2 regions of the Bacillus sp. 05T21 genome follow, and region 2 is predicted to be linked to the other one. Evidence: a T-box and tRNA genes for the amino acid it is inferred to sense, from the RefSeq annotation. Region 2 holds a T-box; the other holds one or more tRNA genes.
The links. A T-box is a leader RNA that pairs with one kind of tRNA and senses whether it is charged. The one in region 2 lies ahead of argS (arginine--tRNA ligase), so its partner is inferred to be a tRNA-Arg.
Positions count from the first base shown of each region.

Region 1 (4,181 bases), on a different contig from region 2:
CTGCGAGTACGAATTGAATATCGTCTTTACGGAGCTGCGCCTTTTCGGTAGCGCGGCTACAAGCTTCTTCAAATAAAATTTTATGCGCCTTTTCGTAAGAATCTTGTCCGAGCCATAAATCTTCATGCAGGGTATCGAAGTCTTCAGGGATTTTTCCATTTGCCTCAAATGGGCCGCCGACTACACCTGTTGAGATGATAACTGGTTTGTTTTCGAATACCCATGTTCGGTGTCCTTGTAACATTTACAGCCCTCCCCATTGAAAGAGAATTGTTTTAATAAGAGCGATGACAAAAGCTGAAAATACGCCAAATAAGATGACCGATCCTGCTAGTTTAAACATGTTACCACCAACGCCGAGAACGAATCCTTCTGTCCGATGTTCAATACATGCGGCAATAACAGAGTTACCAAATCCAGTAACGGGAACTGCGGTACCAGCACCAGCAAATTGCCCAAGGCGATCGTAGACGCCAAATCCCGTCAGTAGCATGGAGATAAAAATAAGAGTTGCAACAGTAGGGTTCCCGGCAGAGCGTTCAGTGAAATCAAAATAGGTAATATAAAAGGTGGAAATCAGTTGACCTATTAGACAAATTAATCCCCCGACGAAAAAAGCTTTTATACAATTTTTTAAAACGGGGCGCTTTGGTTCGCGCTGTTGTTCGAATTTTTTATATTCTTGTTGCACAGGTGTTAAATTTTTATCTTTACTAGACATTTGAATCCTTCCTTCTCTTTTAGAAAACTTAAATATTAGATCCCATTTCTGATTGAATGAGTTTCAATTGATCTTTAATGCCATCCTTGCTTATTTTCTTGTTCTTAATTTTGTTTTCAAGTTCTTCTATGAGCATAAAAATCTTTTTGTCTGTACTTACACGAATATCGAAAGTAGGGTTTTCATCACTTAGCTTCTTTTTTAATTTACTTCGTAAAGGTTTTAAACCAAATCTTTCGTGATGTTCAGGTTTGATGGCTATGTAAAGATCTAAATTTGTATTAACTGCGGTAGCTTCTATAATCCCCTCCATAGCAAGAGCTTTTTTCTTAGCGTCTTGCGATATAGATTGATTAAAGGATTCTGTACTCATTTTTGTTAATTTAGGGCCCTTTTTCTCATCTGCCCGCTTAGCTTCTTCTTTCTTTACTTTTTTATCTAACGGGCTATTATCACATCCGGTAAGTGAACCGAATAGGAGCATAAATAACGCGGTTATGATTCCAAGTTTTCGCATTATAATCATTCCATTTCTATTGCAGTATGTAATGTGAGAGAAAAAGGATGATTGCATATCATCCTTTTCTCAAATTGTGTACCATTAGATGAAATGGCACTTTTGGTTATTGCTGTGTGTATTGTGGTTCTTCTTGCTGGACTTCTTCAACACGCGGGTTTAAAGAATCGATAATTGTTTGTGTTTGCTGCGCAGCTGTTTGGAAAAGTTGCTTTGCTTGTTGGTTATCCGTATCAAGAGCGAATCCCTCTAAGCTAGCTTGTGCACTTTTTAATCCAGAAACAGTTTGCTTTAGTTTTGTAATTACAGTCATTGAATGAAGCCCCCTTTGGAATATCAATTCAAAGATTATAATTTGTGAGTTGGGGTGAATTTATGATTGGAAAATTTAGGAGAAGGATGTGTTTTATAGGCTCCTAGCTAAGGTATATAAAGGATTAAGGCGATATTTTTATTGATTTAGATGGATTTTATTGCTATTATTATGAGAAGAAAATGAAGTGTTTTTATAATCATGCGCCCATAGCTCAGTCGGATAGAGCGGTGGTTTCCGGTACCACGTCTGCCGGGGGTTCGAATCCCTCTGGGCGCGTCAAAAGGTCCTAACTTACATTTGTAAGTTAGGACCTTTTTTTATTTCTCTCTTGTTATATCTGGTTATAAGATTTACTATTAGTATGTGGTAATAATTTTTATGCGTTATTATTTTCTTTCAATATTATTCATTTTTCGGTTGTAAGATGTAAATCTCATTAATACATATAAATTAATAATATTTTGGAATGGGTGTCTGCGATAGGATTCTCCTTTTACCAAACTTATTGTACAATAGAAACAAGGGGGAGATTAGTTTGAAGGCAAGTCTTTTACAAGAACAAAGCTTACGTTTGGCAATGACACAAGAGTTAAGGCAAGCGATTACAATGCTCCAGTATAATGTACAAGAATTATCGGAGTTTTTGTATGAGCAATCGTTAGAGAATCCCCTTATTGAGTTAGGTGGTTTTGAGAGGGAGAAGAAAAAGAGCTCTAACACAAGTAAAAGTACCCGAAAACAAGTCGAGAATCAAATGGAAATCTACAGTGTGGATTCTACAACGATTCAGCAACATTTATTAAATCAACTACAGTATTATAAAATAGATGAAGAAGAGCGAAAAGCAGCTTCTTTCATTATTATGAACATGGATGGAAATGGCTATTTACAAGAAACAAATGAAGAGTTATCAGAGCTTCTTTCTGCGCCAATTGATGTAGTGGACTGTTCCGTGGAGCTTGTTCAATCGTTAGAGCCAGCAGGGGTAGGTGCGCGTAATATTCAGGAATGTCTATCAATCCAATTGAAGCGCTTACAAAGAAGGGATGGGTTAGCGGAAGAAATTATAGATGATCATTTTAATTATTTCGTTAAGAAAGATTGGCGAAAGCTCGTTCAAGTGTTGAAGTGTACTAACGAGGAATTACAGGATGCGGTGAACTGTATTACATCATTGCAGCCGAAACCAGGTCTTGCATTTTCTTCTGATAAACCACTTTATATTGTGCCTGATATGGCGGTAAAAAAAGATGGCGATCATCTCGTTTTACAGATGAATGAGAGAAATATGCCAAGAATTGAAATTCACTCTGAGTATAGTGCGTTACTAAATAATAGTGAAAGTGAAGTGGCTTCTTACGTATCGGAGAAGTATCAGCATGTGCAATGGATTATGCGCAGTTTGAAACAGAGAAAACAAACACTCTTACAAGTGATGAATATTATTATGGAAAAACAGCATGATTTCTTCTGGGGAGGTCCAGAGTATTTAAAACCACTTGCTTTAAAAGAGGTGGCGGAAGAGTTAGGTGTGCATGAGTCTACAATTAGTCGCGCAACGCGTAATAAATATGTGCAAACGCCGCACGGTTTATTTGAGATGAAATCGTTCTTTAGTAATTCTATTTCTACGACGGAAGATGAGGCGGTTTCTACAAAGCGTGTGAAACAATTCATTCAAACGCTTGTTGGAGCAGAAAATAAGAAAAAGCCACTTTCGGATCAAAAGATTTCAAAATTATTAGAAGAAGAGCATGAAATAGTTATTTCTCGAAGAACGGTTGCGAAGTATAGAGAACAAATGCATATTCCTGCTTCGTCTCTAAGAAAAACAATTGGATAGGTGAAGAAGATGAAGGTTGTACTATATACAAAAAAAGATTGTGGCCTTTGCGTGAAGGCGAAACAAGTTTTAAAAGAAGTACAATATGAATATTCTTTTCAAATTGAGGAAATAGATATATATGAAGATAATGACCTTTTAGAGAAATACCATCTAATGATTCCTGTTGTAGAAATAGGCGGAAGACAAGTAGAATATGGTAACATTCACAAAGGTGTCATAATAAACTATATAAACAATGCAGTTAAGAGTTGAATAAGTTTCTGTCTCCTGTTACAATAATACACGTAGCAGGGATTATTTTTTTAACCTAAGTGGGACGCAAAATGTCACTACGGGACATAAAGTGACCACGAAGGGAAATGAACCGATGCAGTGAGGAGAAAAGATATGCGCTCATGGATTCAGAACACAAAAAAATTATTACCTGATCTGCTACCTGTTATGCAAACGAGAATGCAAGTGCTTCAGTACATTAGGCTTATGCAGCCGATTGGAAGAAGAAACTTATCTGCAAGTCTCGGTATGACAGAACGAGTATTGCGAAGTGAAGTTCAAGTTTTGAAAGAACAAAACTTAGTTCACGTCGCTTCTTCTGGAATGACTTTGACAGAAGAAGGAACAGCTTTAGTTCTTGCTTTGGAAGACTTTATGAAAGAAATTTCCGGGTTAAAGGTTTTAGAAAAACAACTTAAGGAAACATTAGACTTGGATGAAGTTTTCGTTGTCCCTGGTGATAGTGATGAATCACCTTGGGTCAAACTGGAGATGGGCCGTGCTTGTG
Region 1 is NZ_JBFTMD010000014.1:21,455-25,635, reverse strand. Features, by position in the region: gene spoVAD (stage V sporulation protein AD) at 1-244, opposite strand, end outside; gene spoVAC (stage V sporulation protein AC) at 245-721, opposite strand; gene AC1DKZ_RS21175 (YhcN/YlaJ family sporulation lipoprotein) at 750-1,238, opposite strand; gene AC1DKZ_RS21170 (DUF1657 domain-containing protein) at 1,345-1,551, opposite strand; tRNA gene AC1DKZ_RS21165 (tRNA-Arg) at 1,755-1,830, shown strand; gene rpoN (RNA polymerase factor sigma-54) at 2,090-3,397, shown strand; gene AC1DKZ_RS21155 (glutaredoxin family protein) at 3,407-3,652, shown strand; gene cggR (gapA transcriptional regulator CggR) at 3,788-4,181, shown strand, end outside.
Region 1: it encodes a tRNA-Arg, which carries the amino acid that the T-box ahead of argS (arginine--tRNA ligase) is inferred to sense. The anticodon was not compared.

Region 2 (4,181 bases):
TTTTCTATGATAGTTGGTGCCCGATGTGTACGGCGGTTGCAGAACGTACGAAAAGATTAGATAAAAAGGGTAAGATGAAATTTGTTTCATTTCGAGAGGAAGATGTAGTTGAGAAGTATGAACTTTCTCAAGAATTACAAAGTAAGATGGAGCAAAGATTGTATATTTTAAAAAATAATAAGTGGTATGACGGAATTCATAGCATTAACGTATTAGCAAAGGCCGTTCCATCTTATTGGTTTGCAGTACCTTTTATAAAACTATCTATCGTACTTGGATTTGGAAGTAAAGTATACGATTATATTGCCAACAATAGAAAACTTGTCCCAGTTGGACACTGTCGTGAAGGGGTTTGTGAAATCCCTACAAAAAAATGAGATCATCGTTATCTTTCTTTTGCACCTATTAATAGAGCGTGATATGATAAATTTGGAATGAAAGTTGAAGGAGAGATACAAGATGTCAAATGCATATGAAGAATACATGCGTCAAATGGTAATTCCAATGCGCCAAGAGTTAGTGCGTTCTGGATTTGAAGAGTTAACTACAGAAGAAGCTGTAACAGAATTTATGGAGAATGCATCAGGTACAACTTTAGTAGTTGTAAACTCTGTTTGTGGTTGTGCAGCTGGTTTAGCACGCCCATCAGCAGGTCAAGCGGTTGTACGTGCTGAAAAACAACCTGATCATCTTGTAACTGTATTTGCAGGTCAAGATAAAGATGCTACTGTAAAAATGCGTGAATACTTCGGAGAAATTCCTCCATCTTCACCATCTATGGCATTACTAAAAGGAAAAGAAGTAGTGCACTTCATTCACCGTCATGAAATTGAAGGCGCAACAATGGACGAAATTATTACAAACTTAGAACAAGCTTTCGAAAAGAATTGCTAAAGTAGGGGGAGAGTGAATCTCCCTCTTTTCTTTATATAGAGGTGAAAAAATGATAGTAACAACAGCAGGAAGAACAAACAAAGAAATGACAGCTTATGCAAAAAAGGTAGCGGAAGAATTAAATCTTTCTTTCATTAAACGTAATGACATACCAGTACATAAACTGCATGAGCAGTATGAACAAGATGTACTTGTCGTAGGGAAAAATCGATTAGCCATTTATCCAAAAGGTACGGAAGAGTCGTTTTTCTTTCATCCAAACTCAGCGATGTTTCGTGTGAAAAGGTTAATGCGCGGAGAGCACGATCCGTTTGTACAAGCTGCTAAATTAGAGAGCGAAATGACAGTATTAGATTGTACGCTCGGTATGGCGTCAGATAGTATTGTAGCTAGTTATGTTGTTGGTGAAAGTGGAAAAGTAACAGGGCTTGAAGGAAACGAATATATGGCTTATATCATGAAAAAAGGCTTGCAAACATGGTCTTCATTCGTTTCTGAAATTGATGAAGCAATGCAACAAATCGATGTGAAGCAAACGGAGCATTACGCATTTTTAACACAATGTGAAGATAATAGTTATGATGTCGTTTACCTTGATCCGATGTTTGAAGAAACTGTCATAGAATCAGATGGAATTAAAGGATTAAAACACTTCGCTTTGTATCATGATATTACTGACGAAACAATTGCGGAAGCAAAGCGTGTGGCGAGAAAGCGTGTCGTTCTGAAGGATCATTTCCGTAGTGCTAGATTTGAAAAACATAATTTTCACGTATACAAAAGAAAAAGTGCTAAGTTTCACTTTGGTGTAATTGACCCTTGCTAATTGTTTGAAAAGATGTATAATAAGCAATAATTAATTAAATATACTGTCTGTGATGAAGAGAGTAGTCTTTTTTAGAAGGAAAGCGAGCTGGGGATGGTGTGAGCCTAGCGCGGAAGAAAAAGATGAAACGCACTTCGGAGATGCTTCTTGAACGAATAGTAGAGTAAGCCGAGGCCCCCTGTCCTCGTTATAAACGGGAAAGTGGTTCGTAATGAACAACAAGGGTGGTACCACGGGTTAAAACTCGTCTCTTTTTTAGAGACGAGTTTTTTGTGTTTTAAAAAATAAGGAGGTTATAGTATGAATTATAAAACGCAGTTTGCGAAAAGTTTATCGAATGTTTTTACGAATGAATTGACACAAAATCAAATTTTAGATTTAATCGAAACACCAAAACAAGATGAATTCGGAGATGCAGCGTTCCCATGCTTTTCACTAGCGAAGCAATATAAAAAATCACCAGCTATTATAGCGAAGGAATTGGCGGAGAAATTAAATGATCCGTTCTTTACGAAAGTAGAGGCTGTTGGTCCTTATGTAAATGTATTTTTTAATCGTGAAACAGTAAGTGATGAAGTATTAAAAATAATTTTAGCGGAGAAAGAAGAGTACGGTCAAAATCACTTTGGATGTGAAAAAACGGTAGTTATCGATTATTCCTCTCCTAATATCGCGAAACCTTTTTCAATGGGGCATTTACGTTCTACAATGATTGGTAATTCGCTGAAACATATCGCCGGAAAATGTGGGTATGAAGTTGTAGGAATTAATTATATTGGCGATTGGGGAACACAGTTTGGAAAATTAATTACCGCATATAAAAAATGGGGAAATGAAGAGGTAGTTAAAGAGGATCCGATACGTGAGTTATTTAAGTTATATGTTCAATTCCATGAAGAAGTAAAAGAAGACGAAGAACTAGAAGAAGAGGGACGCGCTTGGTTTAAAAAATTAGAAGAAGGCGATGAGGAAGCAGTCGAGCTTTGGAACTGGTTCCGTCACGAATCTTTAAAAGAATTTTCACGTATTTATGAACTTCTCGGTGTGGAATTTACAAACTTTCAAGGAGAAGCTTTTTATAACGATAAAATGGAAGACTTTATTGGGATTTTAGAAGAGCACGATTTACTTGAAGAATCAGAAGGCGCATTAGTCGTTAATTTAGAAAAAGAAGGTATGCCGCCTTGCTTAATTAGAAAATCAGATGGTGCAACTATTTACGCAACGCGTGATTTAACAGCGGCATTGTATCGTCAAAACACATACGAATTTGATAAAGCGCTATATGTAGTTGGCCCAGAACAAAGCTTACATTTTAATCAATTTTTCACTGTATTAAAAAAGCTTGGTTATGACTGGGTCGATGGTATGGAACATGTACCGTTCGGGTTCATATTAAAAGATGGTAAGAAAATGTCGACACGTAAGGGCAGAATTATTTTATTAGAAGAAGTGTTAGAAGAAGCTGTTGCGCTTGCGGAACAAAATATTGAAGAGAAAAATCCGAATTTAAAACAAAAAGAAGAAGTGGCAAAACAAGTCGGTATTGGAGCAGTTATCTTCCACGATTTAAAAAATGAGCGTATGCATAATATCGAATTCTCATTAGAAAATATGTTGAAATTTGAAGGAGAAACAGGGCCATATGTGCAGTACACACATGCGCGTGCTTGTTCAATTTTAAGAAAAGAAAGTGTAGAATTTGAAACTTGTACGTTTGCATTAAAAGATGATTATAGCTGGAGTGTCGTAAAATTACTTAATAAATTCCCGCAAGTAATTGAAGCGGCCTTCAACAAAAATGAGCCATCTACTATTTCAAAATACGTATTAGATGTAGCACAAGCGTTCAATAAATATTATGGAAATGTTCGTATATTAGAAGAGAACGAAGAGAAAGAGAGTAGACTCGCATTAGCTTACGCTGTGACGGTTGTATTAAAAGAGGGATTACGTTTACTTGGGGTAGGGGCACCTGAGGAGATGTAAAATAAAAATTTTGTGCTTATGCGCCGAGAGAAATATTCACATTACTTTACTAATAAACTACAGATCAAATTAAAGCGTAATATAGAGTAACAAAAAGACAAAACAGGCGATTATTAGCCTGTCTTGTCTTTTTGTATTTTCTTAAATAAACTCTTATCTATAAAGAGTTAAACGCTGCGAAGTGTAAGAACTCTATAATTATGTTGCGAAATCAATTAAAATATTTGTAGAGAGGATGGTCCGTATTGATTCGAGCTTTCATTTTACATATTCCTTGTCATAGACTACCGGAAAGAAGTTTTCTTAAACTACAAAAATACATACCTTTATGTGCGCGTTGTACAGGCATGTTTATCGGTATTTTAATGTTTCCAATTTATTTTTATATGACACCTTCGTTTCTGCCTGCAATAATACTATCATTTTCCGCTCAAATTCCGTTATTTATTGATGGATTCACCCAAAAATGGAA
Region 2 is NZ_JBFTMD010000022.1:18,438-22,618, reverse strand. Features, by position in the region: gene AC1DKZ_RS25565 (thiol-disulfide oxidoreductase DCC family protein) at 1-377, shown strand, start outside; gene AC1DKZ_RS25560 (BrxA/BrxB family bacilliredoxin) at 460-894, shown strand; gene AC1DKZ_RS25555 (class I SAM-dependent methyltransferase) at 944-1,720, shown strand; T-box leader at 1,761-1,975, shown strand; gene argS (arginine--tRNA ligase) at 2,021-3,709, shown strand; gene AC1DKZ_RS25545 (DUF2085 domain-containing protein) at 3,955-4,181, shown strand, end outside.